Linked DNA regions of Granulicella sibirica. The protein of the gene in region 1 interacts with the protein of each later gene in a pairwise test. Links are inferred from orthologs where the notes say so. Each region holds a gene or a part of one and is shown in the gene's direction. Other genes may lie near its edges.

Evidence for each region.
Region 2: the proteins of leuS (region 1) and ligA interact in binary tests that used the Escherichia coli proteins (3 or more experiments, as listed by UniProt). The link is inferred for Granulicella sibirica from one-to-one orthologs.

What each region holds. Positions count from the first base shown.
Region 1 is NZ_RDSM01000001.1:64,538-69,874, reverse strand. The notes cover bases 695-3,802. They hold leuS (leucine--tRNA ligase), read left to right. Parts: upstream 695-1,012; coding sequence 1,013-3,592; downstream 3,593-3,802. Other genes in these bases: GRAN_RS00260 (hypothetical protein), read left to right, coding at 3,594-3,802; GRAN_RS00270 (ROK family protein), read right to left, coding at 695-902. Also shown: GRAN_RS00275 (S9 family peptidase), read right to left, coding at 1-19; more of GRAN_RS00270, read right to left, coding at 177-694; more of GRAN_RS00260, read left to right, coding at 3,803-4,520; GRAN_RS25695 (hypothetical protein), read left to right, coding at 4,598-4,768; GRAN_RS00255 (cupin domain-containing protein), read left to right, coding at 4,792-5,259.
Region 2 is NZ_RDSM01000001.1:2,416,779-2,422,003, forward strand. What follows is about bases 1,481-4,476. They hold ligA (NAD-dependent DNA ligase LigA), read left to right. Parts: upstream 1,481-1,880; coding sequence 1,881-4,073; downstream 4,074-4,476. Other genes in these bases: GRAN_RS10045 (metal-dependent hydrolase), read right to left, coding at 1,481-1,807; GRAN_RS10055 (GH1 family beta-glucosidase), read left to right, coding at 4,148-4,476. In the rest of the region: GRAN_RS10035 (YqaA family protein), read left to right, coding at 1-418; GRAN_RS10040 (hypothetical protein), read left to right, coding at 453-719; more of GRAN_RS10045, read right to left, coding at 716-1,480; more of GRAN_RS10055, read left to right, coding at 4,477-5,225. UniProt on the Escherichia coli protein: DNA ligase that catalyzes the formation of phosphodiester linkages between 5'-phosphoryl and 3'-hydroxyl groups in double-stranded DNA using NAD as a coenzyme and as the energy source for the reaction.

The sequences.
Region 1 (5,337 bases):
AAGAAAGCAAAGTGGCCACACCCAGCCACGCGAAAGAACGAGCAGAACCAGCACCAGATCTCATGAAAAAAGCCTAGCATCTGCCGCCGCCGTTGTTCCCGCTGTTGCCTATTTGGTTGTCATTCCAGAACGGAAACCGCGTTTTGCCGTTGCGCGTTCTCACGGCCCGGAAAACGCTAGTTCGGCTTGGCCAGAATCACCGAATCCGGAGCCTCACCCTTCCCGGGAGTCCTCGATGTCACCACAGCGTCGTCTTTCCAGAGCGCGATGCCTCCATCGATCGCATTGCTGTTCGCCCCCAGCAACACGCCTTTCGGAAGCTTCTTCATCAGCTTGGCATTTCCCCCGCCAAGCAGCACGTAGTCGCACACCAGCCCAGCCTTCAGCAGCTCGATAATCGTCAGCACCGACTTCCGCCAGCGCTTCCGCCCCCGACGCTCCAACCCGCCAAGCCCGATGTACTCCTCATACGTCCGGCCCTTCTTGTACGGGAGATGCGCCAATTCCAGCGGCACGACAACGCCGTCGAAGATCATCGCTGACCCGAGCCCCGTCCCCGTGCCGAGGAAAAGCATCCGCCCACCCTGGTACCCACCCAGGGCCTGCATCGCCGCATCGTTGATAAACCGGATCGGCTTGCCCGCGAACGCCTTCTGGTAATTGAAATTCACCCACCCCGGCGCAAGATTATGCGGCTCCGACAGCGGACGATCATGCCCAACCGGTCCCGGATACCCGATCGAAATCGCGTCGTACTCCCACTTCGCTGTCGAAGCGATCACCTGGTCGACCATGGCCTTCGCATCCATCGTCGGACCCGAGACTATCTTGATAGGGATACGAATGTCCGTGGATGCCACCTTGATATGGGTACCGCCAACGTCGAGCACGAGAACTTTCATGGGTTTCATTATGCGCTTTGCCATTCTGGTTTTGACGCCGCTCCAGTGAGATTCATTGCCTCTGCGCCGACTATAGGGAAACATCCCATCCGCGTACAATCGAAGAAGTCATGGCAGAGAGCATCGTGAGAGAAAACGCAGTGGAAACCGCACAAAATCCCGAATCGGCAACGGCTGAGCAAAGCTCGCCCCAACGCTACAACCCGGCCGAGATCGAACCCCGCTGGCAGGCCGTCTGGGACGCAGACCCCAGCCTTTACGCCGCCGAGCCCCACGACTCCGGCAAGCCGAAGTACTACTGCCTCTCGATGCTGCCCTATCCAAGCGGCAAGCTCCACATCGGCCACGTGCGTAACTACGCCATCGGGGACGTCCTCGCGCGCTTCATGCGGATGCGCGGCTACAACGTGCTTCATCCGATGGGCTGGGACGCCTTCGGCCTCCCCGCCGAGAACGCCGCTCTCAAAAACAACACACCGCCCGCCGAGTGGACCCTCGCCAACATCGCGGCCATGAAGACGCAGTTCCATCGCCTCGGGCTCTCCTTCGACTGGAGCAAAGAGGTCACCACCTGTCTCCCGGATTACTACCGCTGGAATCAGTGGTTTTTCCTCAAGATGTTCGAGAAGGGCCTTGCCTATCGCAAGAAGAGCAAGGTCAACTGGTGCCCCGAATGCCAGACCGTTCTCGCCAACGAGCAGGTTATCGCCGGCTGCTGCTGGCGGCACGAGACCACCATCGTCGAGCAGCGGGACCTCACCCAGTGGTTCTTCCGCATCACCCAGTACGCCGACGAACTCCTCGACGGCCTCGACACCATGGACGGCTGGCCTGACAAGGTCCGCACCATGCAGCGCAACTGGATCGGCCGCAGCGAAGGCACCTTCGTCGACTTCAAGGTCGAAGGCACCGGTGAGATCATCACCGTATTCACCACGCGCGTCGACACCATCTTCGGAGCCACCTCCGTCCAGCTCGCTCCCGAGCACGCCCTCACCACCGCCTTCGCGAAAGAAGATGCGACCCTCGCCGGGCAGGTAGAAGCTCTGCTCGACGAGCAGAAAGCAGCCAAGGCCGCAGGCGACCTCGGAGCCATCGAGAAGAAGGGCTGTGCCACAAACCGCTTCGCCATCAACCCCTTCAACGGCGAGCGCGTCCCCATCTGGGTCGGCAACTACATCCTCGCCGACTACGGCACCGGCGCCATCATGAGCGTCCCCGCCCACGACGAGCGCGACTTCGAGTTTGCCACCAAGTACGGTCTCGACATCCGCCGCGTCGTCGCCCCCAACGTCGACGAGCCCGCCGAGGCCCTCACTCTCCCCTATACCGGGGAAGAAGAAGCCGTCCTCATCGACTCCGGCGAGTGGTCCGGCGAACCCAGTCTCGAAGCCCAGGAGAAGATGGCAAAGCACGCCGAGGCCAACGGCTTCGGCAAGAAGACCACCACTTACCGCCTCAAGGATTGGGGCGTCAGCCGCCAGCGCTACTGGGGCACGCCCATCCCCATGGTCTACTGCGCCGCCAACTGCTCGGGCGAAGAAACCCCAATCCCATTGCGCCCCGAAGACCTTCCCGTCCTCCTTCCCGCGCAGGTCACCATCACCCAGCAGGGCGGCTCACCTCTCGGCCGCGTCCCCGAGTTCGTCAACACCACGTGCCCCAGGTGTGGCGGCCCCGCCAAGCGCGAGACCGACACCATGGACACCTTCGTCGACTCGAGCTGGTACTTCTACCGCTACATCGATCCCAAGAACGATCAGGCCCCCTTCGATTCCGCCAAGGCCGCTTACTGGTTCCCCATCGACCAGTACATCGGCGGCGTCGAACACGCCATCCTCCACCTCATCTACTCGCGCTATTGGACCAAGGTCATGCGCGACCTCGGACTTATCGAAAACGCCGAACCCGCAACCCGCCTCTTCACCCAGGGCATGGTCATCAAGGACGGCGCGAAGATGTCGAAGTCCAAGGGCAACGTCGTCAGCCCCGACGTCATGATCGACAAGTTCGGCGTCGATGCTACCCGCATGTACGCCCTCTTCGCCGCCCCACCCGATCGCGATCTCGACTGGCAGGAGGACGGCGTCGCCGGCGTCAGCCGCTTCCTCTCCCGCGTCTACCGCCTCACGACCAAGTTCGCCCCTATCGCGAAGCGCGCCGGAACCGAAGAGGCCCAGAGCATCGAAGGCCAGAAGCTCCTCCGCAAGCTCCACCAGACCATCGCCAAGATGACGCTCGACTTCAGCGGTCGCTGGCACTTCAACACCTCGATCGCCGCCATCATGGAGCTCGTCAACGAGATCGTCACCGCTGAGCCAGCCATGGACGCAGAGATCATCCCACCCTCCGCCGTCGCCGAGGTCTTCCGCAACCTCACGCTGATGCTCGCCCCGTTCGCCCCTTTCATAGCCGCCGAACTCTGGGCCGAACTCGGCAACACCGGCGTCGTCTTCCGCCACCCCTGGCCCGAGGCCGACGCCGAGTTAGCCAAGGAAAGCGAGATCGAGATCCCCGTCCAGATCAACGGCAAGCTCGTCAACGTCATCACCGTCCCCGCCGGAAGTGACGAGGAAACCATCAAAGCAGCCGCGTTAGCCGATCCGAAAGTTATCTCCCGCATCGAGGGCAAGACGGTCGTCAAGATCATCTACGTCCCCGGCAAGCTGCTAAACCTCGTGGTGAAGTAGGGTGCCCACCGTGGTCCCTGCTCACAGCGCTGTACCCTTGCGTGGAACCCAGTCCTTCGTCCACACCCTCTCCACCTGCTGGAACCACGCGTCCTACACCGCGCTCGAAGTCCTGTGGCGCTGGGCCGTCGGCATCCCCACCCTTGCCGCCATCTACCGCTGGATCGTCCCCGCGATCGTGAGCGCCCACGTCGACTGGGCTGCCCTCCGCAACATGACGATCCTCGACCCCGTCGCCTCCGCCGCCACCCTCGGAACGGCCCTGTCCGTCATTCTCCCTCCTGTCCTCGAAGTCGCCCGCTGGCTGGCACCTGCACTCCTCATCCTCTGGATTCTCATTTCCTCCATAGGCCGCACCGTAGTCCTCCGCCACGCCGACCCCACCCTACACCGACGCCCGGCCACCCTCATCGTTCTCCAGACGATCCGCCTTGCCGCCCTCCTCGCGAGCTTCTTTCTCTGGTTCAGGATCCTCGAAACCGCAGCCGCCGCGACCATCACCAATCCCATCGCCGCCAACCAGGAACCCAACCTCGTTGGCTACTGCGCCGCCGCCATCGTCACCACCCTGGTCCTCTTCGTCCTCTGGGCCGTCCTCACCTACACGCTCAGCGTCGCCCCGCTGCTTGCGATGCTTCGCAATCTCGGCCCGCTCGAAAGCCTCCGCGCCGCCTTTCGCCTCGGCCCGCTCAAGTCCAAGCTGGTCGAGATCAACCTCGTCATGGGTATCGTCAAGATCGCGCTCATCGTCCTCGCGATGGTCTTCTCCGCGTGCCCGCTCCCGTTCGAAGCGGTCGCGACCCCACAGTTCCTCACCCTCTGGTGCACCGGGGTTACCGTCGTCTATCTCATAGCCTCGGACTTTTTCCACGTAGCCCGCCTCGTCGCCTACCTCCAGCTCTGGCGCGCCTACGAGTCGAAGCCGTAGCTCGAAGAAATTCCCATACGTTTCTCGCGAATCTGCATCTCACCCGAATAGCGGCAATACACGCACGGGAGAACGCAATGTCCTTCGGAATCTATGCCTTCGGTTACCTCTTCATCATCATCGGCCTGCTCTACCTCGCCCATCTCATGCACATCCCGCAGACCTACATCGTTGCCGGAGGCATCATCCTGGTCGGCATGGGTATCGTCACCGCTGTGCAAAGCACACGACAGAAAGATAAGAGCTAGTTCCATGCGTTAAGATGGGCCGCATGAGTTCCCTGAACCGCCGAGACCTCGTCGCCGCTCTCGCCGCACTGACCGTTACCCGTTCCACAGCCGAAGCCCAGGCTATCGTCCCACCCGGCGAGACCGTGCTCGCCACCCCAAAGGTCTTCTCCTACGAAGACCTGCCGGTCAAGAAGAATCCCAACCGCAGCGAGACCCGCCCGGTCCTCCAGGGTACCCTCCCCACCGGCGAGGCGATCGAACTCCACGAGACCGTCCTCGCCGTCGGCGGGACACCGAACCCTCCGCACCAGCACCGCCAGTCCGACATTATCCTCATCCGCAAAGGCACCATCGCCTTCGAGCACGACGGCAAAGCAGAACACGCCGGCCCCGGAGCAGTAATCTTCGTGGGCTCCGAAACCATGCATACCGTCCGCAACGTAGGGGAAGAACCAGCCGAATACTTCGTCATCGTCATCGGTCGCGAAGCCCAGAAGCAGCTCGTCTAACCGACAGTCTCCCTCCGACGAAGGGAGTTACCCGTGCTGCCAGACGCGAATTGTGCCCAACGCACGAAAAGGCCCAGC
Region 2 (5,225 bases), 2.4 Mb from region 1 along the record:
TCTCCTGAAGCGGATCAATCGGACGCGCTATGAGAAGCTACGCGACCGCTTCGAGAAGCAAGAGTTCCTGGCGATCATGGTGCCGGCGATGATGCCTCCGCCGATGCCGGTGAAGCTGTTCGAAATTGCTGCGGGTGTCTTCGAGATGAAGCCGCTGACATATTTTCTGGCCATCCTGATCGGCAAGTTCCTGCGGTTCCTGGTGGAGACGCTCATTACGGTCATTTACGGGCGGACGCTGTTGGCGACGGTGATGCAAACGTTCCGGCAGCACTCCGGCATCATGATCGCCGTGGTGGGCGTCGTCGTGATTCTGCTCGCGCTGTTCGTCGTGCGGCGGCTGTTCGACCGGCGGCGCGGGACGAAGTTCCCGATGGAAGAAGCCGAAGACTCCTTGAGCGCGCCAGGGGAGGAGTAGTCTTCTTGAGGCTCGACACAGGAGGGGTTCGCTGATGGCTGGATGTGGTCCGCAGAGGTTTACCGGGGTGGGACCGGCGGAGCTGGCGTGTTTGAAGGCGAAGGGTGCGTCGGCGGGTGTGCCGATCTCGGGCAATGATGGGCAGGCGACGACGATGGGCGTCACCGTGCGGTGGCACTATGACGAGGCGGCTGAGGTACTCGCGCTGGAGTGTACGGACGCCCCGTTCTTCGTGCCGTGCAGCACGATCACGGACAGGATCAAGCAGCTTGTCGATGGCTGCATGACGCAAAGCGGCTAGCGCTCGGCCTTGCCGTTCATTTCCATGCTGACGATGTGCCGGTCGGAGTCGAGGGTGACGGTTCCGGTCAGGGGCGGCTTGCTTCGACCCTTCATGAAGGGGACGTCATAGAAGAAGCGCAGATCGCGGAAGGTCACCGTGGAGAGCGCGGCGGGGTCGTAAGGGCCGGTGATGGAGGTGGTCTCGGTGACGAGGGGAAACTGCGACCAGTCGAGGTAGGCCTCGCCGAGGGGGCTGCGCTTCGCGGCCAGGGTGGCGAGGGTCGTGGGGGAGCGGTAGAAGAGGTCGTTTGACGTCGGGTTGGGGAGCGTGCCCTGGAGGGTGTCGGCTTCGGCGATCTGGTAGAAGCCGCGGGTTTCGACGGTGATGTGCCAGCGGTAGGGGTTGATGGGGTAGGGGCTGGCGTTGATACGGAGTATTTCGGCGGCGGGGGCTCCGGGTGGCAGAGCGGCGGAGAGGTCGAGCGATGCGGCGAGGGTAATGGCCTTCTGCTGCTCGGTGTAGCGCCATGTCCATAGGCCGAGCATGACCAACAAAGCCATGATGGCCAGGCCGCTGCCTCGGAAGGGCTTTCGAGTGGCTCCGACCTCTGAGCCGATGAGGCCGAAGAGGGACGGCAGGACGAGGGCTCCGAGGAGCGCGACGAAGAGAACTGGCTCAAAGATGAAGACGATGGATCCGGCATACCAGCGCGGGTTGAAGGGGAAGAAGGGGCGGAGGCCGTAGTTGTTGGTGAAGTCGAGAAGCAGGTGGCTGAGGAGAGCGAGGAGGGTTAAGAGATAGAGGACTCCCCAGCGGATGGGAGCGGCGGTCTCGACCGTTTTCGGCGCGGCTCGGCGGGTGCGGATGCGGTGGACGGTCCAGATGGCTCCGACGAGGAGGGCGGCTTCGAAGGGGATGCCGAGGAAGGTGTGGGTGATGCCGCGGTGGTGCTGGAAGGAGGCGATGGGGCCGACGGCGGACCAGAGGGTGTCGATATCGGGGAACTCGGCCGCGATGGTCATGGCGAGGGTGGCGTACGCGGCTTTGCGGTTGAGGCCGGCCCGCGAGAGGCAGGCTCCGGTCAGCATGTGAGTGACGGGTTCCATGGGGTCCAGAGTACAAGAGCCAGCGGCTCCTATAATTTCCCTTGGTTGCGGGAGTGGGCTGGGGGAGTTGCGGATGGCGGAGAGTGGATTGACGGTCGAACAGCAGGCGGAGGCGATGCGCGAGGAGATTCGCCATCACGAGTACCTGTACTACGTGATGGACGCGCCCGAACTGACGGATGCGCAGTACGACGTGAAGATGAACGCGCTGAAGGCGCTCGAGAAGGAGCATCCGGAGCTGGTGACGCCGGACTCGCCAACGCAGAGGGTGGGCGGCAAGCCGAAGGATGGGTTCGTCAAGACGCCGCACTCGCGGGCGATGCTGTCGCTCGACAATGCGTATGACGAGGAGGATCTGCGGGCATGGGATACGCGTTTGCGGGAGGCTCTGCCGAGCTCGGAGACGGTACGGTATGTGTGCGAGGTGAAGCTGGACGGGCTTTCGCTCGCGCTTCACTATGCTCCGAAAGGCGGGGCAGGGGAGACGACGGCGCATCTGGTGCGCGGGATCACGCGTGGGGATGGGTCGATCGGCGAGGATGTGAGCTCGAATGTGCGGACGATCCGGTCGGTGCCTTTGAGCGTGTCGGCGGCGAAGCTGAAGAAGGCCGGGCTGCCCGCGACCTTCGAGGTGCGGGGCGAGGTGGTGCTTCCGCACGATGCATTCAAGAAAATGAACGAGGAGCGCGAGGCGGCGGGTATGGCTCCGGCGGCGAATCCGAGGAACGCGGCGGCAGGAACGATCCGGACGCTCGAGCCGAACATCGTGGCGCAGCGGCGGCTCGAGTTTTATGCGTACTTCCTCCTGCATGGCATGGGAGACAAGGCCGGGGAGATGTTGCTGCCGACCCAGACGGAGGGGTTGGAGGCGCTGCGGGCGGCGGGCTTCCGGGTGAATCCGAACGTTGCGACCGTGTCGACGGTGGATGAGATTCTGGCCTTCATCGCGAAGATCGATGGGATGCGCGACTCGCTGACTTACGAGATCGACGGTGTCGTGATCAAGTGCGATAGCGTGGCGCAGCAGAAGAGGCTTGGCTTTACCGGCAAGGCTCCGCGCTGGGCGATCGCGTACAAGTTCGCGGCGCGGGCGGGAGTGACGAAGCTCGATGGAGTGCAGTTCCAGGTGGGCAGGACGGGCAAGGTGACGCCGGTGGCGGTGCTTGCGGCGGTGTCGATCGGCGGGACGACGGTGACGCGGGCCACGCTGCATAATGCAGACGAGATCGCGCGGCTCGGGGTGAGGATCGGTGATTATGTCCAGGTGGAGCGCGGCGGGGATGTGATCCCGAAGATCATCCAGGTGGTCGAGGATGAGAAGCATTTGAGGGGCTCGGGGGAGATTCTGTTTCCGGAGGCGTGCCCGCGGTGCGGGCAGCCGTTGATCAAGGCCGAAGGCGAGGTGGACTGGCGCTGCCTGAACATCCAGTGTCCGGCGCGTGTGTCGGAGGAGCTTCTGCACTGGGCGGCGCGGAAGGTGATGAACATCGAGGGCCTTGGGGATGCGATGGTCGTCCAACTCCTCGCGCCGAGGGATGCGAATGGCGCGGCGATCGTCCCAAAGGAAGAGGCATTGGAGGTGCTTGGGGAGGATGCGGTCGAGGCGTCCGTCGTCGCCGAACAGAAGGAAGGCACACTTCCGCCGCTGATCTGCGGGATCGGGGACCTGTACACGCTGAAGAAGAGCGATCTCGTGGCGCTGGAGCGGGTGGGGGAGAAGTCGGCGCAGGCGTTGCTGGACGAGATCGAGCGGTCGAAGTCGGCCTCGCTGGCGCGTGTGTTGTTCGGGCTGGGCATGCGCTTTGTGGGGGAAAGGACGGCTGCCCTGCTGGCGGGGCAGTTCGGGTCGATGGACGCGGTGATGGCGGCGACCGCGGAGGAGCTTGAGGCGGTGAACGAAGTAGGGCCGCGGGTGGCGGAGTCGATCGTGGAGTTCTTCTCGATCGAGAAGAATCGCGTGCTGGTGGGGCGGTTGAAGGAGCTTGGCTTCACCATGCAGGCCGAAAAGAAGGTGACGACGACCACGCTTGGTGGGCTGACGTTCGTGCTGACCGGGACGCTTCCGACGCTGACGCGCGATGCGGCCAAGGAGATGATTGAAGGCGCGGGCGGGCGGGTTTCGGGCTCGGTGAGCAAGAAGACCGACTACGTGGTCGCGGGCGAAGAGGCGGGTTCAAAGCTTGAGAAGGCGGAGTCGCTGGGGGTGAAGGTGCTGGATGAAGCGGGGCTGCTGGCGCTGGTCGAGAGTGGCGGGACGGAAGCATAGGGGTGATTCGCCATGACTCGTACGACTCAGCTAAGCTGACCTTCGCGTATCGTCGCGAAGGAAAGAGGTCTATCGTGTTCAAGAAAATCTCCCGCAGGATGTTTGCGCAGACGCTCGGCGCGTCTGCCGCCGCACTCTCCCTGCCTTCCGCAGCCTCTGCGCTTGCCCCGTCTGCTCCCGCGGGCGATGCGCCGAATGGCAGGCACTTTCCCGAGGGCTTTCTCTGGGGTTCGGCAACAGCCTCGTACCAGGTGGAGGGCGCGGTGCATGAGGGCGGACGCGGTGCGACGGTGTGGGACACGTTCTCGCACACGCCGGGGAAGGTCCATAACGGCGATACGGGCGACGTCGCCGACGACTTCTACCACCGGTACAAGCAAGACATTCAGCTCATGAAGGAGATGGGGCTGAAGGCCTGCCGCTTCTCCGTAGCGTGGTCGCGGATCTTTCCGACCGGCACAGGTTCGCCGAACGCAGCCGGGGTGGATTTTTACAACCGACTGGTCGATACACTCCTGGCCGCTGGGGTTCAGCCATACTGCACGCTGTACCACTGGGATCTGCCGCAGACGCTGGAGGACAAGGGCGGGTGGGAAAACCGGGATACCGCGAAGGCGTTCGCCGACTATGCAGCCTACACCGCAGGGAAGCTGTCGGATCGGGTGCGCCACTTCATGACGATGAACGAGATGCGTAGCTTCGTCGAGATTGGCTATGGCAGCGGCACGCATGCTCCGGGAAAGAAGCTCGCTCCGGGGCCGCTGGCGCAGTTGACGCACAACGTGGTGCTTGCGCATGGCATGAGCGTGCAATCGATCCGGGCGTCGACGAAGGCAGGGACGAGGGTTGGAATCGCGGACAATGCGACGGCCACGACCCCGATCATCGAGAACGAGGAGCATATTGCGGCCGCGCGGAAAGCGATGCGCGAGGAGAACGCAATGTTCCTCTCGGTCATCCTGGACGGCAAGTATTCGGAGCACTATCTGAAGCGTCTTGGAGCGGATGCCCCGAAGTTCACGGCGGAGGAATTGAAGACGATCTCGAGCCCGATGGACTTCGTCGGGATCAATATCTACACGCCACTGTTTGTGCGGGCGGACCGTTCGGAGAAGGGCTATGCGGTGGTGCCCTGGACGAGCACGTATCCGA